DNA from 3 places in the Vibrio orientalis CIP 102891 genome. Region 3 is predicted to be linked to each of the others. Evidence: riboswitches for the same ligand, from Rfam matches in the RefSeq annotation. Region 3 holds a riboswitch; each other region holds the start of a gene.
The links. Region 3 has a riboswitch for thiamine pyrophosphate ahead of thiC (phosphomethylpyrimidine synthase ThiC). Riboswitches for the same ligand answer to the same signal wherever they lie in the genome.
Positions count from the first base shown of each region.

Region 1: another riboswitch for thiamine pyrophosphate. It lies ahead of thiB (thiamine ABC transporter substrate binding subunit); the one in region 3 lies ahead of thiC (phosphomethylpyrimidine synthase ThiC).
Region 2: another riboswitch for thiamine pyrophosphate. It lies ahead of thiD (bifunctional hydroxymethylpyrimidine kinase/phosphomethylpyrimidine kinase); the one in region 3 lies ahead of thiC (phosphomethylpyrimidine synthase ThiC).

Region 1 is NZ_ACZV01000005.1:2,202,428-2,213,013, reverse strand. It holds gene VIA_RS20755 (gamma-glutamylcyclotransferase family protein) at 1-113, shown strand, start outside; gene VIA_RS20750 (DUF2799 domain-containing protein) at 164-523, shown strand; gene fbp (class 1 fructose-bisphosphatase) at 603-1,619, opposite strand; gene mpl (UDP-N-acetylmuramate:L-alanyl-gamma-D-glutamyl-meso-diaminopimelate ligase) at 1,930-3,285, shown strand; gene VIA_RS20735 (flavin prenyltransferase UbiX) at 3,294-3,920, shown strand; TPP riboswitch at 4,063-4,176, shown strand; gene thiB (thiamine ABC transporter substrate binding subunit) at 4,231-5,238, shown strand; gene thiP (thiamine/thiamine pyrophosphate ABC transporter permease ThiP) at 5,248-6,852, shown strand; gene thiQ (thiamine ABC transporter ATP-binding protein) at 6,836-7,540, shown strand; gene yjgA (ribosome biogenesis factor YjgA) at 7,647-8,174, opposite strand; gene pmbA (metalloprotease PmbA) at 8,282-9,625, shown strand; gene lysC (lysine-sensitive aspartokinase 3) at 9,810-10,586, opposite strand, start outside.
Region 2 is NZ_ACZV01000004.1:1,481,124-1,491,709, forward strand. It holds gene VIA_RS10160 (PhoX family protein) at 1-668, shown strand, start outside; gene mrdA (penicillin-binding protein 2) at 851-2,752, shown strand; gene VIA_RS22345 (hypothetical protein) at 3,144-3,296, shown strand; gene VIA_RS10170 (LysR family transcriptional regulator) at 3,350-4,240, opposite strand; TPP riboswitch at 4,393-4,502, shown strand; gene thiD (bifunctional hydroxymethylpyrimidine kinase/phosphomethylpyrimidine kinase) at 4,604-5,434, shown strand; gene VIA_RS10180 (ABC transporter ATP-binding protein) at 5,424-6,212, shown strand; gene VIA_RS10185 (ABC transporter permease) at 6,250-7,005, shown strand; gene VIA_RS10190 (ABC transporter substrate-binding protein) at 7,055-7,969, shown strand; gene tenA (thiaminase II) at 7,969-8,634, shown strand; gene VIA_RS10200 (hypothetical protein) at 8,676-8,870, opposite strand; gene VIA_RS10205 (phosphatase PAP2 family protein) at 9,232-9,987, shown strand; gene VIA_RS10210 (cation:proton antiporter) at 10,155-10,586, shown strand, end outside.
Region 3 is NZ_ACZV01000001.1:150,635-161,220, forward strand. It holds gene thiS (sulfur carrier protein ThiS) at 1-214, opposite strand, end outside; gene VIA_RS00735 (HesA/MoeB/ThiF family protein) at 270-1,025, opposite strand; gene VIA_RS00740 (thiamine phosphate synthase) at 1,027-2,427, opposite strand; gene thiC (phosphomethylpyrimidine synthase ThiC) at 2,427-4,367, opposite strand; TPP riboswitch at 4,534-4,632, opposite strand; gene crcB (fluoride efflux transporter CrcB) at 4,701-5,084, opposite strand; gene VIA_RS00755 (multicopper oxidase domain-containing protein) at 5,198-6,580, opposite strand; tRNA gene VIA_RS00760 (tRNA-Trp) at 6,855-6,931, opposite strand; tRNA gene VIA_RS00765 (tRNA-Asp) at 6,994-7,070, opposite strand; rRNA gene rrf (5S ribosomal RNA) at 7,103-7,219, opposite strand; rRNA gene VIA_RS00775 (23S ribosomal RNA) at 7,307-10,197, opposite strand; tRNA gene VIA_RS00780 (tRNA-Val) at 10,495-10,570, opposite strand.

The DNA.
Region 1 (10,586 bases), on a different contig from region 3:
ATCGGCGAGAGCCTATTGAGACAACATTTGGTCAGGCTTGGATCTACCTATATCAAGATGTCAGCCAGTTGGATGTAATAATTTCGTCCGGAGACTGGTCTCTTAAGGTGTAGCTTGGTGCACAAACGTGATTGGCACTGAGTGTTCGAATAAGGAGATACTGATGAAACCCCTATTTGTCGTTATAACGTTAATGTTGGATGGCTGTGCGGTTGAACCAACGCCGATGACCAAGGCTGCCAGTGATTGGGCTGACTATGGTCAGCAGCGTGCGGAACAAGGCTTTCTCAAGCAGTCAGAAAGTAAATTGGCTAAGTTAGACGCGCAAGGCTACTTAAATTCAGAGCTTTATTTGGCTTATAACAATGGTTATGAACAGGGTAGAGAAGTTTACTGTTCACAAAGTGCCTATCTGTTAGGTGTGATGGGCAAACCCTATCGCGGAATTTGCGAACGATTGGATCCGTTCTTCTATCAAGATTATGTCTCTGGTAAGAACTCGACTGCGGGGTCACCGTTTTAGCCCTCGCCGTGAGTGTTATATCGAGAAGCAATAAAAAAGAGTCGAACTTGGTCGACTCTTTTTTGTTATCGCTCTTTGGCTACTTTTCTTCGCGGTTAAGCTCTAAGAACTGTTCCACTTTTTTCACCATATTCTTCGAGCCAACAAAGAATGGTACACGTTGGTGTAGCTCAGTTGGCTTGATATCCATAATGCGCTGAACACCATCAGAAGCAACGCCGCCCGCTTGCTCAATGATGTAAGCCATTGGGTTACATTCGTAAAGTAGGCGTAGCTTGCCATTAGGGTGACTTTGCGTGCTTGGGTAAAGGTAAATACCACCTTTAAGCAAGTTACGGTGGAAGTCAGCCACCAATGAACCAATGTAGCGAGAAGTATAAGGACGGTTCTCACTCGGCTCACTTTCCTGACAGTACTTGATGTACTTCTTCACACCCATAGGGAAGCGAATATAGTTACCTTCGTTGATCGAGTAAATACTGCCATCTTGAGGGATCATCATGTTTTCATGAGATAGGCAGAAGGTGCCAAGTGATGGGTCGTAAGTGAAACCATTAACGCCATTACCGGTTGTGTAAACCAACATGGTTGAAGAGCCATAGATGACATAACCTGCCGCAACCTGTTTGTGGCCGGGTTGAAGGAAATCTTCTTCTGTTGGAGGTGTGCCGATTGGTGACACTCGACGGTAGATTGAGAAGATCGTCCCAACAGAAACGTTGACGTCGATATTTGATGAACCATCGAGTGGATCCATCAGAACAACATATTTCGCATTTTTGTTGAGTTCTTTGTTAAACGCTACAGCCTCATCTTCTTCTTCACTGGCGACACCACACACCTGATCGCGTGCTTCTAGCGCAGCCTTAAACTTATCGTTGGCATACACATCCAACTTTTGTTGATCTTCGCCTTGGACATTTTCAGTGCCGACTGCACCTGTAATATCACCGAGACCTGCGGCATTGATTTCGCGGTTAACGATTTTAGCAGCAAGACGAATAGAAGAGAGTAGGGATGATAGATCACCGCTTGCGTGGGGGAAGTCCGCTTGTTTTTCAACAATGAACTCGCCAAGGGTGCGCATTCCAGACATGGTTTTTCCTTAAAAAGTCGCTCTAATAGTAGGGGGATGGGTAGTAGGGATCTCTACGGATCTTTTAGGGTTACCCGTGTTTAAGTGTAAGAGTTAGATCTTTTTATTGGTAATGAACTAACTGATTGAGATCTCAATTTATTTGTCGACCAATAGGTTTACTTACATTTATTCATCTAAGGGCCAATAGCTGGTGCAAGAGTGAGCAACTAGATAGATAAAGCCGATTTTGCCTGCTCAAAGTGGTTCGCTTTTGGCGGCTTTATCGCCATAATGAAGAACTTATTTTTGCCTAGGACAAGGTCAGTATATGCATATTCATATCTTGGGAATTTGCGGCACATTTATGGGTGGCGCTGCGGTATTAGCTCGTCAGCTTGGACATAAAGTGACGGGGAGTGATGCTAACGTTTACCCGCCGATGAGTACCCTATTGGAGTCTCAAGGTATTGAAATTATTGAAGGCTTTGAACCTTCTCAGCTTGATCCTGCACCTGACCTTGTCGTGATCGGTAATGCGATGAGCCGCGGTAATCCATGTGTCGAACATGTACTGAATAGTAACTTGCGCTATACCTCGGGCCCTCAGTGGTTGCAGGAGTTCCTATTGCATGATCGCTGGGTGTTGGCTGTCTCGGGCACGCATGGCAAGACGACCACCTCAAGTATGCTTGCTTGGATCCTTGAAGATTGCGGCTATCAGCCAGGTTTCCTGGTTGGCGGGGTGCTGGGGAACTTCGGTGTCTCAGCGCGTCTTGGCGAAAGTATGTTTTTTGTCGTTGAAGCGGATGAATATGACAGTGCTTTTTTCGATAAGCGCTCGAAGTTCGTTCACTACCATCCAAGAACTTTGGTGATGAACAATCTAGAGTTCGATCATGCAGATATTTTCGATGATTTGGAGGCTATTAAGCGTCAGTTTCACCATTTGGTGCGTACTGTTCCTGGTAATGGACGCATACTGGCACCCAAACAAGATATCGCTTTAGAGGATGTACTACAGCGTGGTTGCTGGAGTGAAACTGAGTTTACTGGTCAGCAAGCTAATTGGCGTGCAGAAAAACTGATCGCGGATGGCTCTGAGTTTAAAGTCTTCTTCCAAGATGAAGAAGTTGGCATCGTGAAATGGGACCTTGTCGGCGACCATAACGTTGATAACGCACTGATGGCAATTGGTGCCGCGCGCCACGTCGGAGTAACGCCAGATTTGGCCTGTGAATCACTGGCTAAATTTATCAACACTAAGCGTCGTCTAGAATTAAAAGGTCAGGTCAATGGCGTGACTGTCTACGATGATTTCGCGCATCACCCAACCGCGATTGAACTGACTCTTGGTGGCCTACGTAATAAGGTTGGCAGTGACAACATTATTGCCGTGTTAGAGCCGCGCAGTGCCACCATGAAGCGTGGCGTACATAAAGATGCGCTGGCTGCTTCATTGGCTAAGGCGGATCAAGTATTTCTCTATCAACCTGACAGTATTGATTGGTCGGTAAAAGATATTGCCAGTCAGTGTCATCAACCTGCTGACACCTCTGCTGATGTCGATGAGCTGGTTGCGAAGATTGTGTCTCACGCTCAAGCGGGGAGTCATATCTTAGTGATGAGCAATGGTGGGTTTGAAGGCATTCACGGCAAGTTACTGGAAAAATTAGGCGAAAAATAGTTATTACCATGAGTAAACAACAAAAAGCGATTACATTAGCGTTTACAGGGGCATCTGGTGCCCCGTACGGACTGAGACTACTGGAGTGTTTGTTAGCAGCAGACTATCAGGTCTATTTGCTGATCTCTTCCGCTGCGCGTGTCGTGCTCGCAACGGAACATGGTTTAAAGCTATCGGCTAATCCTGATGTGGCTAAACAAAGCTTGGTTGAGCATCTCAACTGTGACCCAGATAAGCTGGTCGTGTGCGGTAAAGACGATTGGTTCTCTCCAGTGGCTTCAGGCTCTGCGGCGCCGAAACAGATGGTGGTTTGTCCATGCTCAGCAGGAAGTGTCGCCGCGATTGCTCATGGAATGTCTGACAATTTGATTGAGCGCGCTGCTGATGTAGTGATGAAGGAACGCGGTCAGTTATTGCTGGTGGTACGTGAAACGCCATTTTCTACCCTACATCTAGAGAACATGCATAAGCTGTCTCAGATGGGGGTGACGATTATGCCAGCCGCGCCGGGTTTCTATCATCAGCCTAAGTCGATTGAGGATTTAGTCGACTTCATGGTTGCGCGTATCTTGGATCATCTGGGCGTAGAGCAAGGTCTTGTTCCACGTTGGGGCTACGATCCCCGTCATATTTGAAGTCGCAGCGTTGTTGACTGCTCAAATTCACCCAAATCAAATAGAGCACCTATGTTCATTGGGATGAATTTGCTTGTCGCCTAGCTGCAACTCCAACTATTTAGGGGATGGCTATTGAGTCTCATAACTATTACAATTTGACCGTTACTCATCGGGGAGCTATTCATTGTTTCAATGAAGCTGAGATCAAGCAAGGCTTGGGACCCGTGGACCTGAACCAGATAATGCTGGCGTAGGAATTGAGTTTGGATCTATCTCTTATCGATGTATCCCTCAAACCTGTGCCGCTCATACAAGGAGAGAGCGAGCAGTGAAAAACACTCTAAATACCCTTTCAATCAGCACTCTAGCGGCTGTTACTCTAGCTTCATTTTCAGCAAGCGCGGCAGATAACACACTGACGGTTTACACTTACGATTCATTTGCAGCAGACTGGGGCCCAGGCCCAACGGTTGAAAAAGCGTTTGAAGCAAAGTGTGGTTGCGACGTGAACTTTGTTGCCTTAGATGACGGTGTTTCGATTCTAAATCGACTGCGCCTAGAGGGTGGCAACAGCAAAGCCGATATCGTACTTGGCCTAGACAATAACTTGATGGCGGAAGCTAAGGAAACAGGTTTATTGGCGCAGCACAATGTTGACACTGACTCAGTGACACTGCCTAACGGTTGGAATGACAAGACGTTTGTACCGTATGACTTTGGCTATTTTGCCTTTGTTTACAACAAAGAGACGTTGACGAACCCACCAAAGAGCTTAAAAGAGCTAGTAGAGTCACGTGATGATTTGAAAGTGATTTATCAAGACCCGCGTACTTCGACACCGGGTCAGGGGCTAATGTTGTGGATGAAGTCAGTCTACGGTGATGATGTCACAGAGGCATGGCAAAACCTGGCTAAAAAAACCGTTACGGTTACCAAGGGCTGGTCAGAAGCTTACTCTATGTTCTTAGAGGGCGAGTCTGATCTGGTACTTTCCTATACCACCTCGCCTGCTTATCACTTGATTGCAGAAAGTGATGAGAAGTATGCTGCGGCTGATTTTGCTGAAGGTCACTACACTCAAGTTGAAGTGGCAGCCAAGGTAAAAGGTTCTAAAAACGAGAAGCTAGCTGATGAATTTATGAGCTTTATTCTGAGTGATGAGTTCCAGTCTACAATGCCAACCGGAAACTGGATGTATCCAGTGACTGACGTTGAGTTACCTAAAGGTTTCGAAACTCTGACAGTACCTAGTCAAGCTCTAAGCTTTAGCGCTGATGAGGTTGCTCAGAATCGCAAATCTTGGATTCGTGAATGGCAAAGTGCATTAACCTTCTAAGGCTTTCTTTTGCGTAAAACACCTCTCATTGGTTTATGGGTCGCGATATTCATCGCGACCTTTGTTGTTTCAGCGCTGGCTGCATTGTTGATCAACGCTGAGACCTTAAATATCAGCTTAGTTTGGAACGATCCTTACTATCGTCATGTGACTAAGTTTAGTTTCTACCAATCTTTTCTCTCGACGTTACTGAGTGTCGGTTTTGCTTTGCCTGTTGCTCACGCCCTTTCTCGTCGTCAGTTTGTCGGCAAGACGCTGCTGCTAAAACTGTTTGCCACCACCTTAGTGCTGCCAGTGTTGGTCGGGGTATTTGGTTTACTGGCCATTTATGGCAATAGTGGTTTACTTGCTAGCTTATTTAAGTTTCTAGACAGTAAGCTGCCTTTCTCGATTTATGGTTTGAATGGCATCTTACTCGCCCACGTGTTTTTTAATCTTCCTTATGCGACGCGGTTGTTATTACAAGCGTTGGAGTCTATTCCGCAAGAGCAGCACAAGTTATGTGCCCATCTAGGGATGGGGCACTGGGATAAATTCCGCTGGGTTGAATGGCCTCGCTTACGTCAGCAACTGCCCCACGTGAGTGGTTTGGTGTTTATGCTGTGTTTTACCAGTTTTGCGACTGTGATGGCATTAGGCGGTGGACCAAAGTCGACCACCATCGAGCTAGCGATCTACCAAGCGATTAAGTTTGACTTCGATTTACAAGCAGGGGCACTGCTGGCTATTTGGCAAATGGCGTTATGTGGTGTGATGGCTCTAAGTATTCAAAGACTTGCTAAGCCTGTCTCGGTCACGAGCGGCAGCCAAGCACATGCTCTTTTTCTGTCTAAAGATGGCGTGCTCTCGAAGTGTTGGGACTGGAGCTGGATTATCGTTGCAGTAATGTTGGTCGTACCGCCATTGCTGATGGTGGTGCTGAGTGGCGTCAACAAAGAAGTGATTAATGTCTTAACCGATGCGCGCTTTTGGTCTGCTCTCTGGGCGTCAATTAAAGTTGCGACACTGGCGAGTACCATCGCGCTATCTGCTGGGGTAGCGATTCTAATCACCAGTCGTAGACTGCGTCTAAATGATAGAGCAAAACGAGCCGATCACATTGAGCTGCTTGGAACGATTATTTTAGTTACCCCAGGCCTAGTGATTTCGACCGGACTGTTTCTACTGCTGCGATCGTTTACTGATGTGTTTAGCCTTGCTTTCATTGTGGTGGTTGCGGTCAATGCCTTGATGGGGCTGCCTTATGTGATTAAAACCTTGTCCCAGCCTATGCTGCATGTAGAGCAGCAATATCAGTATGTGTGTGCGAGTTTAGGTATGAGAGGCTGGCAACGGTTTAAAGTGGTGGAGTGGAAGGCACTAAGAAAGCCACTAGCGCATGCATTTGCCATCAGTTTTATGTTTGCTATCGGGGATTTGAGTGCGGTCGCGCTATTTGGTAGCCAAGAATTTCGTACCTTGCCCTTGTACCTTTTCCAGCTATTAGGTAGCTATCAGATGGAAGCCGCGGCAGTGGTATCAGTCACATTATTACTATTAAGTGTCGGGTGTTTCACCTTGATTGAAACGCTATTCAAAGTAAATAAAAAGGTCAAGCATGCTAACACTGAGTAACGTCGATTATTATTATCACAATGAGCTGTTTCACTTTGACGTGTCGGTTGAGCAGGGCTCGATTGTTGCCTTGATGGGGCCAAGTGGAGCCGGGAAGTCTACCTTGCTTGCCTTGGTGGCTGGATTTATAGAACCCGCAACAGGTTCAATTTGCGTAGAGCATACAGAAATTGTTGGCTTAGAACCTCATCAACGACCTTTTGCGATGCTGTTTCAAGAACACAATCTATTTGCCCACCTCACAGTACGACAGAATATTGGTTTGGGGCTGCACCCGGGCCTTAAGCTGAGCTGTGATCAGCAACAGCAAGTGGAGCTGGCGGCTACTCAAGTCGGAGTTGATGAGTATCTGGACCGATTGCCAGAGCAATTATCAGGTGGTCAGCGTCAGCGAGTGGCCTTAGCACGCTGTTTTGTTCAGCCCCATGCGATTTGGCTGTTGGACGAACCTTTCTCGGCGCTAGACCCTATTTTGCGTGAAGAGATGCTCTCTTTGGTCGCTAAGTTAGCCAAAGAAAGAAATATCACGGTACTTATGGTGACGCACCATATTAGTGATGCGAGAGCGATAGGCTCGGACTTTATCTTCGTTGCCAATGGTCAGGTTGAAGCGGCCGGAGAGATCAGCCAATTGTCATCCACTCATGCCAATCAGAGCTTGAGTGAATTTGTCAGAGCGGGTGAATGATCTAGGGAACGAATATTCGGTCATTCCTTAAAAGGAAGAATGACCAGCCAATTTACTGCAAATAAAAAGGGCTGGCATTTTCATGCCAATCCTTCATCTTTCGAGCTTATTGCTCTTCTTCGTTTAGTGCTTTTAGCACTTGGAAGATCTCACGAAACGCTTTTGCAGGTTTGCCTGACGCTTTCTCTTTCGCTGCTTGACGAGCAAGTTGACGTAGACGCTGACGATCGGCGCTAGGGAATTGCTCCATAACGTCTACGATTGCACTGTCACCCTCTTCAACGACACGGTCACGCAACACTTCAAGCTTATGCAGCTCTGCTGTTGCTTGAGAGTGTTTGTTACGTACTTTGTCTAATGCCGCTTGCAGAGGTTCTATCTCTTCAAAGCGCATCAGCTTACCAATGTACTGAAGCTGACGACGACGCGCTTCGTTTTTAAAGCGTTGCGCGTCTTTGATCGCTTCTGCTAAGTCTTCGCTTAAAGGAAATTTTTCTAGCACAGACGGCTTCAGGCTTGCGAGTTCTTCACCAAGCTTTTGTAGCTCTTCCATGTCGCGTTTCAATTCGGTCTTACTGACCCAAATGATCTCTTCTTCCTCTTCCCATGGCGCTTTTTGATTCTTACGTGCCATATTTCTGCCTTATTTGAACATCTATTTCTCTATTTTAACAAGAATCGTGGGGAGAAAGCGAAATTCTTGTTATTCTAATGGCAATTGATCTTAAGAAATAAGCAAATATGGACGTAAGACAGCAAGTGGCTCAACAGCGTGTTGAGTTGGAAAGCGCAGTAGCAAAAGCGTTAGAGATGGCCGCAGCGAAATCGGATGCGGCAGAAGTTGCCATCAGCAAGTCAACTGGCTTAAGCGTTTCAACCCGTATGTGCGAGGTAGAAAACGTTGAGTTTAACAGTGATGGCGCATTAGGTATCACGGTATACCGTAATCAACGTAAAGGCAGCGCTTCAACATCAGACTTGAGTGAAAAGGCAATCCAACAAACGGTACTTGCTGCTCTCGATATTGCTCAGTATACCTCTGAAGATCCATACGCAGGCCCTGCACCTAAAGAAATGATGGTGCAAGAGATCCCTGATTTAGATTTATTCCATCCAGATACGCCAGATCCTGATTATGCTGCTCAAGTAGCGATTGCGGCTGAACAACAAGCCCTATCGTACAGCGACAAGATTAAGCAAAGTGACGGTGCAAGCTATGACAGCCACTATGGATTAAAAGTGTACGGCAACAGTCATGGTTTGCTAGCAAGCTATGCCTCAAGTCGCCATAGCACCAGCTGTTGTGTCATTGGCCAAGGTGCCAATGGTGAAATGGAGCGAGACTACAGCTACACGGTAGCTCGTCATAAAGATGACCTATGGACACCTGAATTAGTTGGCCAGAAAGCCGCGGAAAAGACTGTGAGTCGCTTGGATGCACAGAAACTGAAAACCGGCAAATACCCAGTGATGTTTGCCGCTGACGTAGCTACAGGTTTACTCGGCCACTTAGTCATGGCGATCAGTGGTGGTAACCTTTACCGTAAGTCGTCATTCCTATTAGATCACCTTGGTAAGCAAGTGCTACCTGAATGGTTCAACGTATCAGAGCGTCCACATGTGCTACGTGGTTTAGCATCAAGCCCATTTGATAGCGAAGGTGTGTTTACTCAAGACCGCGAAATTATTACCGATGGTGTTCTGGCAACTTACCTGCTGACAAGCTACGCGGCACGTAAGATGGACATGACTCCAACAGGCCATGCTGGTGGTATCCACAACTGGTTTGTTAAGTCGACTGGTCAGGACTTCGACCAGATGCTCAAAGAGCTAGGCACAGGCCTACTGGTAACAGAAGTGATGGGCCAAGGCGTTAATATTGTTACTGGTGATTACTCTCGTGGCGCGGCTGGTTTTTGGGTTGAGAATGGTGAAATCCAATACCCAGTTTCTGAGATCACGATTGCTAGCAATCTAAAAGAGATGTTTAACCAGATTGTTGCGGTCGGTAACGATGTAGAGACGCGCTCGCAGATTCAAACGGGTTCTATCTTGCTAGAATCAATGAAAGTGGCTGGCGAGTAACGGCGAACACGCTTTTTGTACCGATTACTTGTCATTGAATAGACTGATGAAGGATGAGTAGGGAATCTTAGAGAGTTTCGTTACTTGCTTTAAGAGATCCCCAACTCGCTCGTCCCTCGCTCTCGGGAATGACAACAAAAAAAGGGTTGATGCTTTCACATCAACCCTTTTTTTATTCTTTTCTCTACTTTTCAAACAATTCCGTATGTAGTTTCTGAATCGCTTGCTTCGAGACTGATTCATGGACTAAGAAACACAGGTTGTGCGGACTTGCACCGTAACAAATCATACGTAGGTTGAAGTCTTCTAATGTGCCAAACACTTGCTTCGCATAACCTTTGCTTTCGCTCATATTGTTACCGATTAGGGCAACCAGACAGAGGTTGTGTTCCACTTCAACAGTACATAACTCTTCAAGCTCTAGGCGCGCGGCTTCAGGGAGTTGCGGCGCTCCGCCAGAGGTGTCTGTTTGATCGAGTGTGAGTGAGACACTGATTTCTGAAGTGGTGATCAAGTCTACCGAGACTTTATGCTTAGCTAAGATTTCAAACACTTTGGCCAAGAAACCATACGCGTGGAACATTTGGGCGCTGCGCAGTGTCACCATGGTTTGGTTGCAGCGTAGGGCGAGCGCACGGAATAGCGGTGAGCTTTCAACTTGGTGACGAATCCAAGTGCCGCCTTTCTCTGGCTGCTTTGAAGAGCCAACAAAGACAGGGATATCATGACGCAGTGCAGGCAGTAATGTCGATGGGTGAAGAATCTTAGCGCCAAAGTTCGCCATCTCTGATGCTTCGCTAAAGCTGATTTCTGCAATTGGCGAAGCTTTAGCGGCAATGCGAGGGTCGGTGGTATAGATACCCGGAACATCTGTCCAAATCTCTAAGCCTGATGCTTCCACTGCTTCGGCAATTAATGCCGCGCTGTAGTCACTACCACCACGACCTAATGTCGTGGTATT
Region 2 (10,586 bases), on a different contig from region 3:
AAGTGATGATTTTTGCCCGTCGCGCTGCAACACAAGTGGGCGCAACGACAATGGATCGCCCTGAATGGGTTGCGGTTCATCCGGATAATAAGCATGTGTTCTGCACTTTGACTAACAACAAATACCGCGGTGTTAAAGAAGGTCAGCCAGTTGGTGGGCCAAACCCACGCCAAGAAAACCACTATGGTCAGATTGTTCGCTGGGTACCACAGAATGATGATCATGCCAGCGACAGCTTTGACTGGGATCTATACCTAATTGCGGGTAACCCAGAAGTGCACAAAGGCAACTTGTATGCGGGTAGTGAGAATATCAATGCCAGCAATATGTTCAATAGCCCAGATGGTATCGGTTTTGATAAAGCAGGTCGCTTGTGGATTCAAACTGACGGTAATTACTCGAACAAAGGCGATTTTGCAGGGCAGGGCAACAACCAAATGCTGTGTGGTGACCCGATGACGGGTGAAGTTCGCCGCTTCCTAACAGGTCCAATTGCTTGTGAGATCACTGGTTTAACCTTCTCTGCAGACAGTAAGACCATGTTTGTTGGTGTGCAGCACCCTGGCGAAAAAGGCGCGCCGTCTCATTTCCCTGCCGGTGGCGAGAGCAAACCGCGTTCAACCATTATGGCGATTACCCGCGAAGATGGCGGCGTGATTGGCGCATAACTAATAAAGAGATAAAACTTAAGCCCCGGATGGAGACATTCGGGGCTTTTTGTTTTAGATGGGATTTCTCTGACTTTGTTTACATTGCTCGTACATAGATGCACCTGGTTATTGATACCGTGCGTGCTAACTGTAACTAAATGTAAATAAGTAAAGCTCCTTGCTCTTTACTGCTAGCGCCTATGAATAATCATCACCCCAGCCACAAGATGCGAAATCATGATCAAGAAGCAAAGTTATTTCGAAATCGCGCTGTTGCAGCGTTTATCGGAATGGTGGTTCTGCTCGGTGTACTGGTCGCCAATCTTTATCGATTAGAAGTTAAACAAGTTGATTACTACACCACCCGAGCGAATGACAATCGTATCCAAGTGCTGCCGATAGCGCCTACTCGCGGGTTGATCTACGACCGCAACGGTAAAATTCTTGCCAACAACTTTCCAGTTTACGTACTTGAGATGACTCCGGAAAAGGTTAAAGACTTAAATGGCTCTATCGCTAAGCTTAAACAAGTTATGCAGCTGTCTGATTCTCAAATAGAGCGGATGACGCAGCCTCATGGTAAACGCTTTAAGCCAGTTGTGGTTAAAAATGGCCTCACGGAGCAAGAGGTCGCCAAGTTTTCCGTTCATCAGTATGAGCTTCCGGGCTTTTCAATCGATGTTGATATGAAGCGAGACTACCCATATGGCGAGGTGCTGACTCATGTATTGGGCTATGTTGCACATATCAATGATCGTGACCTAAAACAGCTAGAAGAAAGTGGCGAACTGGCAAATTATCGTGCGACTAAAACCATTGGCAAATTGGGAATAGAAAAGTACTACGAACATACTCTGCATGGTAAACAAGGCTATCAAGAAGTTGAGGTAAACAGCCGCGGCCGAATTATCCGTACTATCGAATATGTTCCTCCTGTTGCGGGGCAGGATCTGGTGCTTAATATCGACGTAGACTTACAACAATTTGTCTTCAAGCAGTTAGACAATCGCGAGGGCAGTGCGGTTGTGCTCGACCCACGTGATAATAGTGTCCTTGCTATGGTTTCAAGTCCGAGTTATGACCCGAACCTGTTTGTTGAAGGCATTTCGAGCAAAGCTTACAACAAGTTGCTTAATGACCCATTTCATCCGTTAGTCAACCGAGCGACATTGGGTGTGTACCCACCAGCTTCCACGATAAAACCTTTTATGGCCATTGCTGGCTTAAGCGAAGGCATTATTCAACCCGATACCGTGCGTGACGATCATGGTGCATGGCACATCCCAGGTTTAACCAAGCAGACTAAAGTATGGCGCGATTGGAAGCGTTGGGGGCATGGTCCAGTTGATGTCACTTTGGCGATTGAAGAGTCCGTCGACTCGTTTTTCTATCATATCGCCTATGAGTTAGGGATTGACCGCATTTCCGACTGGATGAATATGTTTGGTTTTGGTCGGCTTTCTGGGATCGATATTCCGGAAGAAACACGCGCCAATATGCCAACACGGGAGTGGAAGGAGTCACGCTATCGTCAGCCATGGTATAAGGGCGATACCGTTCCGATTGGTATTGGTCAGGGGTATTGGACAGCAACGCCGCTGCAAATCGCTAAAGCAACCTCCGTATTGGTCAACCATGGTGAGGTTATCGCTCCTCATCTATTCCGTAACACCTTGCCTCATGGGGTGCCCTTCCACCAAGAAGCGCCTAAAGCGGTGAAAGTTGCAAGTCAGATTGAAGGAGTCAGTGATGCTTCTTGGGATATTGCTATCAACGCCATGCGTCTGGTGAACTCGGGCAGTCGAGGTTCAGGTCGACGAGCATTTAAGGGCGCGAGTTATTGCAGTGGTGGTAAATCAGGTACTGCACAGGTGTTTGGTCTCAAGAAAGATCAGGTCTACAACTCTAAAGAGCTGAGTTATGACTTACTCGACCATGGTTTATTTACCGCTTTTGCTCCATGCGATCAGCCAAAATATGTCGCGACTGTCGTGATTGAACATGGTAACGGTGGCTCAAAGGTTGGCGCTCCGTTTATACGTAAGGTGTTTGATTACCTCGAAATTGGCAATGATGATAAACCAAAGCAGCATCAGACCTAAATCGAAAAGCTTGAGTAGATTAAATGGGGCGTTGTGCCCCATTTTTTTAGTTCTACAGATAGTTTGAGGATAATTATGCGCTCAAAGGCATAAAATTTGTGATCTTTAAACAATTAAGCACTAAATATAGTTGCTTCATATGTACGGTATAACTATATTGAAAAGGTATCCCACATAACTTTAAGGTGTAGAGACTGAGTAAACTCCCAGAGTGAATACGAACAAACTGAACGCAGAGAGACACAGGGCTTAGCGTCCAACCCGCTAAGAGTGCCATCAAAAACGTATAAGAATTAAGTATTTTCAAAGGCCTTTTGCTTTTCCCCTCTTTAAATAGTCGCACTTTCTAGTTATCGATACATTGTCTGATAACCATGGAGGAGGTTTGGCTATGTTACCACTAGGTTTATTCGCATTAGGTGTATTCGTATTCTTAGGTTGCTGGGTTGTTCAACACGGTTTACCCGTTCTCGGCATGAAGCTTGATGAAGCGGATTTGCTGCTCATCTCAGAAATGTCTGGTGAAGACGTTCTCGAAGCATAAAGCGCAAAAATAGAGAGAAAAAGGAGCCGATAGTGGCTCCTTTTTTAGTTTTGCTATCTTTGTAATTGTTCTCGAATCACATCTTTCACGGTGTTAAATCTTGCTGGAAGTTGTCGGTGACGCTTAGTGAGTAGGTAGAGTGTTTCGATAACTTCCTTATGAGGTTGGTAAATCGCAACTTGCTCTCTAAGTGGAAAAGTATCTAAAGCACTTTTAGGCAGAATGGTAAATCCATGCCCTTTAGCGACAGGCAGTAAAATCTGGTTAAGTTGATTAACATAGCCCGTGATTGGTAGTTTATGAATATTAACTCTTTCTAGTTCTTCCTCACCACAACGTGAAAAATAGAGTGAAAGGTAGTGCTCAGCATCAGGGTGACGAATTAGCCCTATTTTTTTTAGCTGATCTTCATCGAGTGCCTTGGTTGCCAGTGGCTTAGGCATCATCAAACAAAGAGGCTCTTGTCCAAATTGTTCTGAATCTACTCTTGGGTCTGAAGGTTCATGTGTCACGATTCCCAAATCCATATCCCCAGAGATGATTTCTGCAAGAATCTTATGATGTGGAGCCGCTTCTAAATAGGTAATTAGTTGAGGGTATTTACATTGTAAATCAAGCAGTCGAGGGTAAAGTGATAGTGCCAAAGAGCCAGAGCATGAAAGGGAAACAGTGCCGGAACGAGGGTCATCCTGATTAAGGGATTGAAGCATTTGCGCCTGCTGAGTATCTAAATGATTGGCGTAGTCATAGACCGTTTTCCCTGCTTCAGTAATTTCAAAACTTTTGTTGTACCTTTTTATCAGAGCGTGTCCGCAGGCTTGTTCTAGTTTCTTAATGTGCTGACTCACCCCCGGTTGTGTCATAAATAATTTGTCAGCGGTTTTGGTGAAGTGACCAGTGTCGATAAGAGTGACAAACGTCTTCAACCAGATAGGGTTCAACATGGCTTCTACTCATAATAAAAAATTATCTTGTTTAGTTTAAACGATAACAAAAAATTCAAGAAGTGAAGGTTTAAAACACACTTTGAAACGACTCAAAATGGATTTTTGATAGCAAATGATGCAATTACGTTAATTTTATTGTTATCATCTGCGGGAAATAGTCGGGGAGCCTAACCATTATGGAAAGGGCTGAGATCGCAATGCGAGACCCGTTGAACCTGATTCAGTTAGCACTGACGTAGGGAACTATGCGCACATTACCTTACTGGTTTGTGCACTCGTATTCGATGGATTGATCACCTCATTTTCTGATCCCTTCTTTCGTGGCCGAGAGTTCCTGTACGTCTTGTAGTAGGAGCAATAATGCCACATTCACAAGACACGACTCCAATCGTATTAACCATCGCGGGCTCAGACAGCGGCGGCGGTGCAGGCATTCAAGCCGATATCAAAGCAATCTCTGCCACGGGTGGTTACGCATGTTCGGTGATTACCGCTATCACGTCGCAAAACACGCTTGGTGTATCTGCTATTCACCCGATTCCTCTTGAGCATATAAAAAGTCAATTGGATGCGGTGTTTACCGATCTCAATGTTGTCGCCGTCAAAGTTGGTATGTTGGCAGATTCTGAGATCATCAAAGTGGTTGCCGATAAAATTCGTCAGTACCAACCTAAACACCTTGTGGTCGACCCAGTCATGGTTGCGACCAGTGGTGACCTTCTTCTTGAAACCAACGCTATCTCAACTCTCAAGCAAGAGTTACTACCGCTTGCTGACTTAATCACGCCCAACTTGCCGGAAGGCGCTGCCTTAATTGGTGGCGCAGTGCCGCAAGATGAGGACCAAATGGGAGCAATGATCAGTGAGCTTCGTGCACTTGGCGCCAAAGCTGTACTGCTTAAAGGCGGCCACTTAGAGAAAGACGACAACAGTAATGATCTACTCATCATGGCTGAAAGTAGCGAGTTGATTAGCGCTAAGCGAGTGGCGACGAAAAACACTCATGGCACAGGTTGTACTTTGTCCTCGGCGATTGCTTCATATTTGGCTCAAGGTAACCGTCTGCACAAATCGGTTTATCTTGGTAAGCAGTATATTTCTCAGGCTATTGCCAATGCGGACAAGCTAGAGGTGGGCCAAGGTCACGGGCCCGTGCATCATTTCTTCTGTGGCCATACAAATGTCCGTTAGTAACCCATCGTCGACTTCATACTCAGCACAGGCAATTGGTATTGAGTTACACGATGCGCACCTGCTCTATCGAGACAGCCAAATAGCGACCTTATCTGGCCTCAATATGTTTGTTCCTGCTGGTCAATGGACATGTTTATTGGGTCGAAGTGGATGTGGCAAAACGACACTGCTGCGTTATTTGGCTGGTTTGCTCAGTGACAAGGTCGAGTGGACAGGCCAACTAGCCCTCACCCATGGTCGTTCTTTGCAAGGTCAGGTGGCCTATATGGCGCAACAAGATCTGTTACTCCCCTGGTTAAATGTTTTGGACAACGTACTGCTAAGCCGCAAGTTTGATGCAACGGAGCATAGTTCAATAGAAAGCCAGCTACAGGCCGAGCGATTACTGGATTCTGTTGGTTTGGCAGATTACCAACAGGCAATGCCTTCGCAGCTTTCAGGTGGTATGCGTCAGCGTGTCGCTTTGGCTCGTACGCTGATGCAAGACAAACCGGTGGTGTTAATGGATGAGCCCTTTTCCGCGCTGGATGCCGTTACCAGATATAAGTTGCAGAACTTATCGGCAAGCTTACTTAAAGATAAGACAGTGGTCTTAATTACTCATGATCCGCAAGAAGCGGTCAGGCTCGCAGACCAACTGTATTTGCTTCAAGGTCGTCCAGCTCATGCGCAGCGGTTATCCGTGCCTGATGCGCAACCTCCAAGAACCATTGATGCACAGTGCGCCGAGTTGCAACAAGCCATTTTGACTCAGTTGGAGCAAGATTATGAGTGAACTATCGAGTCTCAAAATTGCTCAACGCCAAAGTGATATGACGCGACAAATGACGCACCCAGTGGCTCGAATAGTGATTAGCCTCTTGGTCATTCTTGGCTTGTGGCAGGCCGTGGTTGTTACCTTTGATATGCCGAGCTTTATCTTGCCTGCGCCCATGGAAGTGCTCTCTCGGCTTGTAACGCGATTTGATGTGTTGATGAAGCACACCTTAGTCACCGGGCAAGAGATCATTTTAGGTTTATTACTGGGCTTGGGAATGGGACTGATGTTTGCTCTGCAAATGTTGCTGTTTAAGCCGCTTAAGCGTTGGTTGCTACCGGTCCTGATTGCCAGTCAGGCTATCCCTGTATTCGCCATCGCACCAGTATTGATGCTGTGGCTAGGTTATGGCATTGCATCCAAAGTGGTTATGGCCGCAATCATTATCTTCTTTCCGGTGACAACCTGCTGCTATGACGGACTTAGAAATACTCTAACGGGCTATTTGGACCTAGCTAAAACCATGGGGGCGAGTAAGTGGCAGTTACTAAAACATATTCAGCTTCCAGCGGCGTTACCAACATTAGCTTCAGGCATCCGCGTGGCCGTGGTCATTGCGCCAATTGGTGCGGTGGTTGGTGAGTGGGTTGGCTCAAGTGCGGGTCTTGGCTATCTAATGTTGCAAGCCAATGCGCGAATGATCATTGATGAAATGTTTGCCGCACTCTTCATACTCGCTTTGCTCTCCGTTTCGCTTTACTTCATTACCGATAAATTACTTAAAAAGTTTATTCCTTGGGAAAATCAATAAGAAAGGACACTCCGTGAAAACGACAAATAAACTCAGTGCAGTGGCACTAATGACATCTCTATTTTCTGTAAATGCATTTGCTGCGGATAAAGAGCTTACTCTGATGCTAGATTGGTTCGTCAACCCAAACCATGGGCCAATTGTGATAGCGCAAGAGCGTGGTTACTTCAAGCAACAAGGTATTGAAGTGAATATTCAAGAGCCGGCTGACCCAAGCACACCGCCAAAATTGGTGGCGGCGGGTAAAGTTGACTTGGCTATCTCTTATCAACCAAGCCTCACTATCGACGTGGCTGCGGGTCTACCGCTTATTCGCTCTGCAACCTTAATTGCGACTCCATTGAACACACTAATGGTGCTAGATAATGGTAAGAATGACACTCTAGCCGATTTAAAAGGTAAGAACATTGGTATCGCGATTGCGGGCAATGAGGAAGCAACGATTGGCACCATGCTGGGTCAAGAAGGGGTGAAGTTTTCCGACGTAAACATCATTAATGTCGGCTGGGCACTGTCATCGTCTCTGGCATCTGGCAAAGTGGATGCGATTTGGGGCGGGTTACGTAACTTCGAAACTAATCAACTGGAACTTGAAGGCTACAAAGCCAAAGCCTTCTATCCTGAAGAGCACGGTGTGCCGACTTATGATGAGTTAGTCTTCGTTGCCAATGCGAAAAGCTATGATGCAGAGGCAATCAAAGCGTTCAATAAAGCGCTTGAGCAGGCAACGACTTATATTGTTAACCACCCGCAGCAATCATGGAAAGAGTTTGTTGCTTACTCGCCAGATACGCTCAATAACGAGCTCAACCAGCGTGCGTGGAACGATACATTGACGCGTTTTGCGCTGCGTCCATCAGCGGTAGATCATAAACGTTACGATGACTATGCCGAGTTTATGTACTCACAGAAGCTGATTGAAACCTTGCCGAAAGCCGCGGACTACGTGCCGGAGATTAACTGATGAAATACAGCGACTTAATTACCGCTTGCCAAGCTGATTGGCAAGAGTATACACAGCACAGTTTTGTTCAGCAATTGGCCGTCGGAACGTTACCTCAAGAGTGTTTCTTACACTACTTGAAGCAGGATTTTCTGTTCCTCAAGCAATATGCACGTGCTTACGCGCTGGCGATTTACAAAGCACGTAATCTTGAAGATATGCGTCGTGCATTACCGAGCGTTTCTGATCTACTTGAGACAGAAATCAACCATCACGTGACCTATTGTGGTCAGTGGGGACTAACGGAAGCGGATCTGGAGAATGAGCCTGAAGACTTTGGTACTGTTGCTTATACTCGCTATGTTTTAGACGCAGGTATGACGGGTGATCTCGTTGAGCTGTATGCTGCATTGGCTCCGTGCTCGATCGGTTATGCGGTGATTGGTAAAGCCCTGTTAGAAAGTTCTGATACCCAGTTAGAAGGCAATCCTTATCGAAGCTGGATAGAACTTTACGGTGGTGAGGAGTTTCAGTCTGGAGTGGCTCAAGGCGCAGAACACTTTGATCAGTTACTCGAAGAGATAGAGAGCAATAGTCAGAAGGGGCAAAACCTAATTCATGTCTTTAAGACAGCAACTAGAATGGAAGTAGCATTCTGGCAGCAAGGGATTGATGCCAACCTATAGACCTTTTCTGGGGGAGGGGAGTAAGCGCACATATTGCTGTGCTAGCTTCCTTCTTCCTCAGCAAGTTCTCTTTTTGCCAACATATCAAGCTCTTCTTGAGTGATAAGTTCATACGCATGGCTGAGCGTTTGGTCAGCCATCGTAGACTTGAGTTTTAAAGACAGACGTCTCTTCTGCCTTGGGCTTAGATCCTCAATACACTGAAGTATGCGTTCAAAGTCACGTTCTTCAATCACACTATTTTCCTCCTCACAATCACCTAGCCGATAAGCTACCCAGCATAAATATGATGCGATGAGCGATTGTATTTTTGAGATTAAAGGAGTCTTCTTGGTTATGCAATCACACTTATAGCTTAATTATCTTAATTTAACTGTGCACAGCCAAGAGGTAGAGGGCGCGATACTGTTGCTGCTTGGTGCAACCGACATTCTGCGAGTTATATGCCAAATGATGAGGCTTTGTCAGCAAATGTATATTTGTGATGTGGTCAGCGAGGGTGCTCTATCTTTCACCAAATTGACATTAAGTTGATAAATTTCCCATGTGTTCTCGACTATTATGCTGAATCGAGTTTTTTGCTTGCTGTGATTCCAGATGATTAAAAAAATATTCCAAGACAAACGTGAAGGCCTACTGCTATTACTTGGCTTTTTGCTCATTATTGCGCCAATGTCTCTATTTGTTAGTCACATCGATCTTTTATCTGAGGTCAGTGACGCAACAGGAGTTAGCTTTACGGCCATTACTGAGTCCGCAGGTTCTAAAGGCTTTCTTATTACCTTGTCAATCCTTGTACTCATGAGCTGGAAAGTCATCGGCTTCAATCGCGAATTTTTGGCTAAGCTTTTCCAACTTGGGGTGATTCTTGTTATCGGCTTTGCTGCCAAGACTGGCCTTAAACATGTCACAGAAAGCCCAAGACCTTACACTGAATTATTAACTCACCAACTTCTCATTCCTAACCCTGTACATTTCTACAAATTAGATGCGATACAGAAAGAAGAGGTGATCAACGAAATCTCACAGCAGGTGTCGCCGTGGCGCACCAGTCACTGGCAAGGTGAAAAAGATTACTCATTCCCTTCAGGGCACACAATTTTTGCATCCATCTGTTTAGCATTTTTTGGCGGGCTATTTATGCAGCATAAACGCTACGGTTTGGCGTTAATGGTTGGTGTGTGGGCCATCTGTGTTGGTTATAGCCGTCTATGGCTGGGCATGCATAGGCCAATCGATCTTGTTGGCTCGATTCTATTTGTTGCTGCCGTTTATACCTTGATGCCAAGCTTTTCTCAATTAGGTCAATGGGTGATGCTGAGACTGAAGTATCCTACCCATGTTCATCGTTAGTTGATTTCACCTATACCAACTTAGGGCTCTAGTTTAGAGCCCTTTTTTATTTAACAGTCTATAAATAAACAGTAATGATTTGGTTAGGTTTCATTTGGCATTGTTGTCTAACTATTGTTCGCTGTTTAGTATCGAAAATTCTACTTCGCTCGTTATAAGGATACTCAATGACTTCGGAGACGATTGCGCTAACCCTTGCTAGTGTTGGCTTACTGGGTTTGATTTGCCAATGGGTGGCATGGCAGCTAAAACTTCCTGCTATTTTATTTCTGCTCATCGCTGGTTTACTAGTGGGCCCTGTGCTTGGCTTGTTTTCTCCCCAAGAAGCGTTAGGGGACCTCTTCTTTCCTGTGATTTCTTTAGCAGTAGCCGTGATCCTTTTTGAAGGTAGCTTAACTCTAAATTTTAAGCAGATTAAAGGGATCAGTAAGAGTGTTTGGAGCATAGTAACGCTTGGCGCTGTGGTGTCATGGATTATTACCACCGTAGCGACGCACTATTTGTTAGGTCTAGATTGGTCATTGGCGTTCTTATTCGGCAGCCTGACGGTGGTCACTGGACCCACTGTGATTGTCCCTTTATTACGAACGGTCAGACCA
Region 3 (10,586 bases):
GTGAAAGTACTGTGCTCGCCCACTCACTGCGCGGCACAACATTATTGTTGATTGCAAAAACACAGCCAATTTCAGGAAGTTCAAATTGACTGATGATTTGCTGTAGATTCGAACCAGTTGCAACTTGGTGTGATTGCTCGTTAATAGCAATGGTTATCACACCTGTATCAGCAGCAAACTCTGGTGTAGTTGATTGTTGTAACGATGATGTCATTGCTTGCGACTCTCATATTGTTCGATATTAGGTAAAGATGGATGCGGCCCTATGGCTAAGCGCAAACTTGGCATTGCTTATCTTTCTGTATCTGCATGGTTTGCCACTGCATTCGTAGCCCATCAAATAGATGCAATTGAAATGGTTTCACGTGAAACATTCCTGTCGATAGCCTTTGAATAGCAGCGAGAGCTTGGTAATTACCAAGAGTACCTACCACCGGACCAACAACACCACTATCAGTGCAACTGTTAACTTGTTTGAGCTCATCAAAAGGATAAAGGCAGCGATAACACGCCTTGTCCTCATCAGCCCCTTGATAATCAAACACAGCAAACTGCCCTTGCCAGCCAATTGCAGCAGCGGAAACTAATGGTGTACTACTTTCAAAGCAGACTTGATTGATAAGCTGTCTAGTCTGCATATTGTCACTGCAGTCGAGAACCACATCTGCCAGCATAACCTCCAATTTAAGTTGAGCTTTTTCCAGCCGTTTAGTTATCGCACGTACTCGAACCATAGGGTTGAGCTCAGCGAGATGCCTTACTGTCGCCTCGGTTTTCGCTACTTGGAGGTCTTGTTCACGATAGATCACTTGCCTCTGTAAGTTGCTGCTATCTACCTCGTCATCATCAACGACCACTAGCTTGCCGATACCAGCCGCAGCTAAATACAAACTCGCTGCGCTACCTAGCCCACCACAACCAATGATCAGCACATGCGACTTGCTCAACTGCTCTTGTCCATTTTCAGCTATTTCTGGCAAAGCTATTTGACGTCGGTATCGGAGAAATTGCTTATCCGTGAGCATGCTAGCCTCTCTTGGTATCCGCCAATTCACTATTCTGATCAGTAAACGTTAGCTGTCTTTCCTTCATCAGTTGTGCAAAAAACTCGATAACGGACTGAGCTGATTCTGCCAACGTAATAGCACGCACGACTGCCAAGCTAGAAACGCCCGTTTGCCAAACTTGGTCAGCATTAGATTGGTCAATGCCACCAATTGCGACCGTCGGAAAACCGAGTAAATCGCCACTCACTGCTTTGTCTTTTGAAGAACGGAAAGCACGCTCTGTGTTTCCATAAGGAATGCTATCAATTAACTTTTGGTACAACGCCAAGCGAACTAAACCTTGTGGTTTAGATGGCATCTGTTTTGTGGTGGTTGGGAAAATATGCCCTAGCGCGATGTAGCTAGGGTGAATTTGTACGATGCGCAGTAGCTCGTAATAACCATGAGTAGAAAGACCGAGACAGATACCGGCTTTGGTTAGCTGAGCTAAATTCGATTCTTCTATGTCTTCTTGTCCTAGGTGAACACCGTAAGCCCCATGTTTAATCGCTAACTGCCAATAGTCATTGATAAACACTTGCGCCTTGTACTGCCGACCTAGCTCAATTGCTCGAATGATCTGTTGTTCTAAATCGGCTCGCAGAGGGTTCTTGATTCGCAGTTGAATGGTACTAATACCTAAAGGTAGCAAACTCTCGATCCAAGCAACATCATCAACAACTGGGTAGAGCCCTAGACCTTGTTTGGTTAGGGTTGGAAAGTTGACGTCCTCTCCTTGTGCAGACCATCCTACTTGAATGCCAAGTCGGTTATCTTCCAATACTGGGGTTGGGAAATCATCAAATTGGTCAGCCCATAATGTAGACCTTCCTTCGTCAAGGCTGTCACTCAATAATGTTTCACGTGAAACATTCGCTTGTTGAGTTAGCATTCCTCGAGCAAGTGTTAACGCATCTTCGATAGGAAAATCGAGTACTATCAGCGTTACTATCCAAGCAAGGTGATGTTCAGGATCGAACATTGCGTTGACTTTGAACTTAACAGAAAGCGCTCTCACTTCATCATTAATTGGGTGACGCCAGATATCTAGATAAAGCGCTTCGTCCTTTTCACCGGAAACCTGGCTATCAGCAATACCAATAAAAATTGTTTTCGATGGTTGCCTTGCACACGCTTCCACCGACAACGCTGAGCGATAATAAAGCGCAAGTGAACACTCAGGTTCAGAATCATACCCATCGATAAGATCAGTCGTTATGTGTGTAATCTGTTGGTCGCGAACAAGCTGAATAGATTGAGTTGGGCTAACACCCAACTCAAAATCTTCGATGCAAAAACCCTGCTCTTTCGCCAACAACAAGCATTGTTGAACTAAACCGGTTAGTTCAATCAATGATGACGGAATAAGGATTTTGCTCATTAATCACTGACCTCGGCATGTGCTGCTGGGTGGTATAGCTCAGAGCCCGTTTCTCTAAATTCTTGCGATTTTTGACGCATACCTTCAAGTGGGTCATCAAGCATTTTGATTGAGATTGCTTGGTCCGCAGCAACTTGCTCAGTGTCTTTCGCATACTCTCTAACTTCTTGAGAGATCTTCATTGAACAGAACTTAGGACCACACATCGAACAAAAATGGGCAACCTTACCCGACTCTTGCGGTAGGGTTTCATCATGGAAAGTACGAGCGGTTTCAGGGTCGAGTGACAAGTTGAATTGATCTTCCCAACGGAACTCGAAGCGAGCTTTAGAAAGCGCGTTATCTCGAACTTGTGCACCAGGGTGTCCCTTAGCTAAATCAGCAGCGTGTGCAGCAAGCTTGTAGGTGATCATGCCTACCTTCACGTCTTCTTTGTTTGGTAAGCCTAGGTGCTCTTTTGGTGTTACATAACAAAGCATCGCACAGCCATACCAACCAATCATGGCGGCACCAATACCTGAAGTAATATGATCGTAGCCAGGAGCGACGTCTGTCGTCAGTGGACCAAGCGTGTAGAACGGTGCTTCATGACAATGCTCTAATTGCTCTTCCATGTTCTCTTTGATCATGTGCATTGGAACATGGCCAGGACCTTCGATAATGACTTGTACGTCGTATTCCCAAGCAATCTTGGTCAACTCACCAAGGGTGCGAAGCTCAGCAAATTGCGCTTCATCGTTAGCATCGGCAACCGAACCAGGACGCAGACCATCACCGAGAGAAAGTGCCACATCATACTTAGCACAGATTTCACAGATCTCTCGAAAGTGGGTGTATAAGAAGCTTTCTTGGTGATGCGCTAAACACCATTTCGCAATGATAGAACCACCACGAGAAACGATACCAGTAACGCGTTTTGCAGTCATTGGCACATAGCGAAGTAGTAAACCGGCATGGATAGTGAAATAGTCAACACCCTGCTCAGCTTGCTCAATCAGAGTATCGCGCATCACTTCCCAGTTAAGGTTTTCGGCAACACCATTCACTTTCTCAAGCGCTTGGTACATAGGTACAGTACCAATCGGAACTGGACTATTACGCAGAATCCACTCGCGAGTTTCGTGAATATTACGTCCAGTAGAAAGGTCCATAACGGTATCCCCACCCCAACGCGTCGCCCACACGAGCTTCTCTACTTCTTCCTCAATCGAAGAAGTGACCGATGAGTTACCGATGTTGGCGTTCACTTTGACCAAAAAGTTACGCCCAATGATCATTGGTTCGGATTCTGGGTGGTTAATATTAGAAGGGATAATCGCGCGACCTTCGGCGACTTCTTTACGCACAAACTCAGCGGTAATGTCTTTTGGAAGATTCGCTCCGAAGCTTTGACCCGGATGCTGTTGATTCAGCACTTCATCACGGTATTGAGCGCGCCCCATATTTTCACGCAGGGCGATATATTCCATTTCTGGGGTGATTATACCTTTGCGAGCATAGTGCAATTGAGTCACGCACTGCCCATCTTTGGCACGTCGAATACGAGGTAGATTTCCGTAACGAAGCTCGTCTAGCGTTTCATCTTCTAAGCGCTCCTTGGTGTATACCGAGCTTACCTCATCAAGTAACTCAGTATCGGCACGCTCTTCAATCCACCCTTCTCTTAGCTTAGGTAGGCCCTTGTAAAGGTCAATGGTGTGTTCTGGGTCTGTGTATACCCCAGAGGTATCGTAAACGCGTACGGGCTCATTAGGCTCGAAAATAGGCGCTTCTTTTGTGCCTCCAATAAGGCTATCAGCGAGTGATATTTCGCGCATCGGTACGCGAATATCAGAACGTGAGCCTTCAACATAGACTTTGCTTGAATTTGGGTACGGTTGTACCGAAAGAGTATCAATAAACTGTTTTGCTTCCAGTCTCGCTTGCTTGCGACTCGACATAGCATTTTTCCTTGCTTTGTTATTCTTAGATAAAAAGTAACGGGATAAAAATGCTTGGCGGAAAGATGCGACAAGAGGAATCGAATTATGAGCTAGGTTAGCTTGCGCTAATGACCCCATAACGGTATTCGATTATTTGATAGGTAAACTAGATAGAATTCTAGTGTAGATATCTTCTCTTGTTCCCTTCGCAGATATTAATCTGATCAGGTTCAACGGATCCCGAATTAACGGTCTCAGCCCTATGGCACTCCGACAAGTAGAACCAGTATATAAAATCGGCTTGGTTAAACCAAGCCGACCTGATTAAAAAAGTGTCACTTTTTAACAGTGCTAACTTTTGAGTAGCAATTGAAAGCCAATCCAAGCAGCAGAAATGCTGAGGACGACATTAAGTAGAACGTTAAGTCCCATCTTAAAAAATGCACCTTGCTGCATAAGGAGCACGTTATCCATAGAGAACGTAGAGAAGGTGGTTAAAGCGCCTAGAAAGCCAAGACCAATAATCTGACGCCAAGGTTCTGTGGCGAGCATTTCATTTTCAAAAGCTGCAATCAAAAGCCCCATAATAAATGAACCGACGACATTAACCGTTAGAGTTCCGTATGGGAATCCGCGTCCTAGTAGTAATGCGCATAGTTCAGCAACCAAATATCGTGAACACGCGCCAAAAGCTCCACCAATCGCAATGAAGCCTAATATAGAAAGCTGTCCCATCATTTTCTCCAGTTAATATTTTTGTACATCTTAGCCGTCTGCCAGCCTATTTTTACAAGTTTAAATCAACAACTAGCCCAATAAACTAATGAAAATTTAAAACGTTACAGGAGTCACTTTACTTCGATGTACCCCATAAGCCCTGTTTTCATATGCTCTATGACATGACAATGATACATCCAGCGCCCTGGGTTATCAGCAACAAATGCGGCTTTCGCACTGCCATTCTTACCAAGTAGGACAGTGTCGGTATGAAACGGCTCAGTCACTTTTCTACCATCTAACTCAAGTACAGTGAACGTATGACCATGAAGATGAATGGGATGATGGTATTGAGTGACGTTCTTGAGATTAAATATATAGGTCTTTCCGAGATCAAGCGTCGCTAGAGGTGCAGGAATATTATCTTTACTCATCCCCTCCCAAGCGCGTTTATTGGTCAGCCAGAATTTAGGTATCACTTTACCATCTTTGCCTACTGGGCTTACTGCACCTTCCCATTCAAAAACAAAGTCTATTTCTTCAGCACGATCGAGAGCTAACGCAGGAACCGGATTAAGAGGCAATATTGGGATCGGTTGCTGATCTGGAAGATCCGAGGCGATCACTTGAAAGTCGCACAAAGAAAATGGAAAGCGCCCTTTCATTTGACGTACGTATACACGCTCTCCTGCTTTCGGAGCAGTAAAAGCAATATCAACCCTCATTCCTGGTCCTATCTTGTGCTGTATGAGCTTATCGGGCGTTTTAATAGGGTTTCCATCAATTGCTATCACCCAGGCATTAACACCTTCTATAGCAATAGGGTAAGTGATTGTATTATCGACATTAGCAATTCTAAGCCGCGTTGTAGCGTTGGCCTTAAGAGTATACGTCGGCTCATGAGTGCCATTGACACTACTCCACTCACCCGGCGTTCCCATACGAGCGCTAAGACGTGGGATCATTAAGTCTTTCCACTGACCTTGCTTATCTAGGTGCCAATGTTTGAGCATCAACTCATGCTCCTCATCAAACTCAACAGGAACAACTTCTTCGACGATAATTAAACCAACTAAGCCCATACCAAGCTGCTTTACGCTATTCATATGTGGGTGGTACCAAAATGTGCCAGCGTCAGGAGGCGTAAAGCGATAGACAAAGGTTTCACCTGGCATTATCGGGGGTTGACTAAGAAATGGCACTCCATCCATTTCTATTGGGATTCTAAGTCCATGCCAGTGAATCGTCGTAGACTCAGATAGCTTATTGGTAAACCTAATCGTAACCTCTTGTCCCTGACGACAACGGATAGTTGGAGCGGGTATTTGCCCATTAAAGCCTAAGACATTGGTTTGAAAACCTGGTACGAGCTCTGCCGTTGTAGGCTCAGCGGTAAGATCATATACCAAGGAGCCATTACTACTTTCTGTTCGAGTTACTGAACACGCTGGTAAGATACTCATCGCTGAAATAGCCAAGCTAGATTTGATGAAATGACGACGTGAAATATTCATAAACTTAGAGGTTACTGAGTAGGTTATACTCGTAACTGTAACACCTTGATATTAATAATTCTCAATAAGATTAAAGTTTGAGGAGTGCCAGATCCTTAAACAAAAAAAGCCTTAGTCGAAAGACTAAGGCTTTTAATATGGTAGAGATGAAGCAACTCAATCTCCCAACACGCGCTGTTTTTTGGTAAGTCGCGGAATCCGCTGCTCTGCCAGTTGAATACTTCAACACCAGAAAGCAAAAAAGGCTCCAGCCTTTCGACTAGAGCCTTAAATATGGCAGGGGTGGAGAGATTCGAACTCCCAACACGCGGATTTGGAATCCGCTGCTCTGCCAATTGGAGCTACACCCCTGTAGAATCTTTTCAAATTGTAGATTCAAAAAAACCTCGCTATAAGCGAGGTCTTCAAATAAGTGGCGGAGCGGACGGGACTCGAACCCGCGACCCCCGGCGTGACAGGCCGGTATTCTAACCAACTGAACTACCGCTCCGCACTGGTTAGACTCTAGAGTCTAAATTTAAAGCCTGGCGATGTCCTACTCTCACATGGGGAAACCCCACACTACCATCGGCGCTAATTCGTTTCACTTCTGAGTTCGGCATGGAAGTCAGGTGGGTCCAAATCGCTATGGTCGCCAAGCAAATTCTTAAAATTCGGAAAGCTGTTTAAGTTCTTAACACATTCAATATTCTTGTATTGAGTCCATCAAAACCCTTTGGGTGTTGTATGGTTAAGCCTCACGGGCAATTAGTACAGGTTAGCTCAATGCCTCGCAGCACTTACACACCCTGCCTATCAACGTTCTAGTCTCGAACAACCCTTTAGGACCCTCAAGGGGTCAGGGAAGACTCATCTCAGGGCTCGCTTCCCGCTTAGATGCTTTCAGCGGTTATCGATTCCGAACTTAGCTACCGGGCAATGCGTCTGGCGACACAACCCGAACACCAGAGGTTCGTCCACTCCGGTCCTCTCGTACTAGGAGCAGCCCCCTTCAATCTTCCAACGCCCACGGCAGATAGGGACCGAACTGTCTCACGACGTTCTAAACCCAGCTCGCGTACCACTTTAAATGGCGAACAGCCATACCCTTGGGACCGACTTCAGCCCCAGGATGTGATGAGCCGACATCGAGGTGCCAAACACCGCCGTCGATATGAACTCTTGGGCGGTATCAGCCTGTTATCCCCGGAGTACCTTTTATCCGTTGAGCGATGGCCCTTCCATACAGAACCACCGGATCACTATGACCTGCTTTCGCACCTGCTCGAATTGTCATTCTCGCAGTCAAGCGGGCTTATGCCATTGCACTAACCACACGATGTCCAACCGTGTTTAGCCCACCTTCGTGCTCCTCCGTTACTCTTTGGGAGGAGACCGCCCCAGTCAAACTACCCACCAGGCACTGTCCACAACCCCGATTCAGGGGTCAATGTTAGAACATCAACACTACAAGGGTGGTATTTCAAGGACGGCTCCAACGATACTGGCGTACCGTCTTCAAAGCCTCCCACCTATCCTACACATGTAGGGTCAATGTTCAGTGCCAAGCTGTAGTAAAGGTTCACGGGGTCTTTCCGTCTAGCCGCGGGTACACTGCATCTTCACAGCGATTTCAATTTCACTGAGTCTCGGGTGGAGACAGCGTGGCCATCATTACGCCATTCGTGCAGGTCGGAACTTACCCGACAAGGAATTTCGCTACCTTAGGACCGTTATAGTTACGGCCGCCGTTTACCGGGGCTTCGATCAAGAGCTTCGACCGAAGTCTAACCCCATCAATTAACCTTCCGGCACCGGGCAGGCGTCACACCGTATACGTCATCTTACGATTTTGCACAGTGCTGTGTTTTTAATAAACAGTTGCAGCCACCTGGTATCTGCGACTCTCGTTAGCTCCATCCGCAAGGGACTTCACCGACAAGAGCGTACCTTCTCCCGAAGTTACGGTACCATTTTGCCTAGTTCCTTCACCCGAGTTCTCTCAAGCGCCTTGGTATTCTCTACCCGACCACCTGTGTCGGTTTGGGGTACGATTCCTTATAATCTGAAGCTTAGAGGCTTTTCCTGGAAGCATGGCATCAATGACTTCACACCCGTAGGTGCTCGACGTCGTGTCTCAGCCTTAAAAAGAGCCGGATTTACCTAACTCTTAAGCCTACGCACTTGAACCTGGACAACCGTCGCCAGGCCCACCTAGCCTTCTCCGTCCCCCCATCGCAATTATAAGAAGTACGGGAATATTAACCCGTTTCCCATCGACTACGCCTTTCGGCCTCGCCTTAGGGGTCGACTTACCCTGCCCCGATTAACGTTGGACAGGAACCCTTGGTCTTCCGGCGAGGGGGTTTTTCACCCCCTTTATCGTTACTCATGTCAGCATTCGCACTTCTGATACCTCCAGCATGCTTTACAACACACCTTCAACGGCTTACAGAACGCTCCCCTACCCAATGTAGTAAACTACATTGCCGCAGCTTCGGTTTATTACTTAGCCCCGTTACATCTTCCGCGCAGGCCGACTCGACTAGTGAGCTATTACGCTTTCTTTAAATGATGGCTGCTTCTAAGCCAACATCCTAGCTGTCTAAGCCTTCCCACATCGTTTCCCACTTAGTAATAATTTGGGACCTTAGCTGGCGGTCTGGGTTGTTTCCCTCTCCACGACGGACGTTAGCACCCGCCGTGTGTCTCCCGGATAGTACTTACTGGTATTCGGAGTTTGCAAAGGGTTGGTAAGTCGGGATGACCCCCTAGCCTTAACAGTGCTCTACCCCCAGTAGTATTCGTCCGAGGCTCTACCTAAATAGATTTCGGGGAGAACCAGCTATCTCCAGGTTTGATTGGCCTTTCACCCCTAGCCACAAGTCATCCGCTAATTTTTCAACATTAGTCGGTTCGGTCCTCCAGTTGATGTTACTCAACCTTCAACCTGCCCATGGCTAGATCACCTGGTTTCGGGTCTATATCCAGCAACTCGACGCCCAGTTAAGACTCGATTTCTCTACGGCTCCCCTAGATGGTTAACCTTGCTACTGAATATAAGTCGCTGACCCATTATACAAAAGGTACGCAGTCACACCACGAAGGTGCTCCTACTGCTTGTACGTACACGGTTTCAGGTTCTATTTCACTCCCCTCACAGGGGTTCTTTTCGCCTTTCCCTCACGGTACTGGTTCACTATCGGTCAGTCAGTAGTATTTAGCCTTGGAGGATGGTCCCCCCATATTCAGACAGGATATCACGTGTCCCGCCCTACTCGATTTCACTGAATGTGCGTTGTCGACTACGGGGCTATCACCCTGTATCGCCGGACTTTCCAGACCGTTCGTCTAACGCATATAAAGCTTAAGGGCTAGTCCAATTTCGCTCGCCGCTACTTTCGGAATCTCGGTTGATTTCTTTTCCTCGGGGTACTTAGATGTTTCAGTTCCCCCGGTTCGCCTCATTAACCTATGTATTCAGTTAATGATACGTGCTTATGCACGTGGGTTTCCCCATTCGGAAATCCCAGACTCAAGTGGTTTTTACTACCTAATCTGGGCTTATCGCAAGTTAATACGTCCTTCATCGCCTCTGACTGCCAAGGCATCCACCGTGTACGCTTAGTCACTTAACCATACAACCCCAAAGAGTTTCGCGAAGCGAATCTTGAGGATGTTGTTTAAACAACCAAAGTTGTCTGCATTTTTATACATGTGCAGACTCGATTTTGCCGGACTCAATTTTGAATAGTCACTAAAAGTGACATTCCCAAGAACACTTGAATGTGTTGTATTGGTGTTTGTCATAAAGACAAACATTGAGAACTTTACAATCAACAAATAATTTGTTGATTTGTCAGCTTTCCAAATTGTTAAAGAGCTAGATTTCTAATGAAACCATTTTTAAACACACTCGTAAGAATGCTTAAAGATGGTGGGCGATACCGGGCTCGAACCAGTGACCCCCTGCTTGTAAGGCAGGTGCTCTCCCAACTGAGCTAATCGCCCATATTAGTTTTACTTC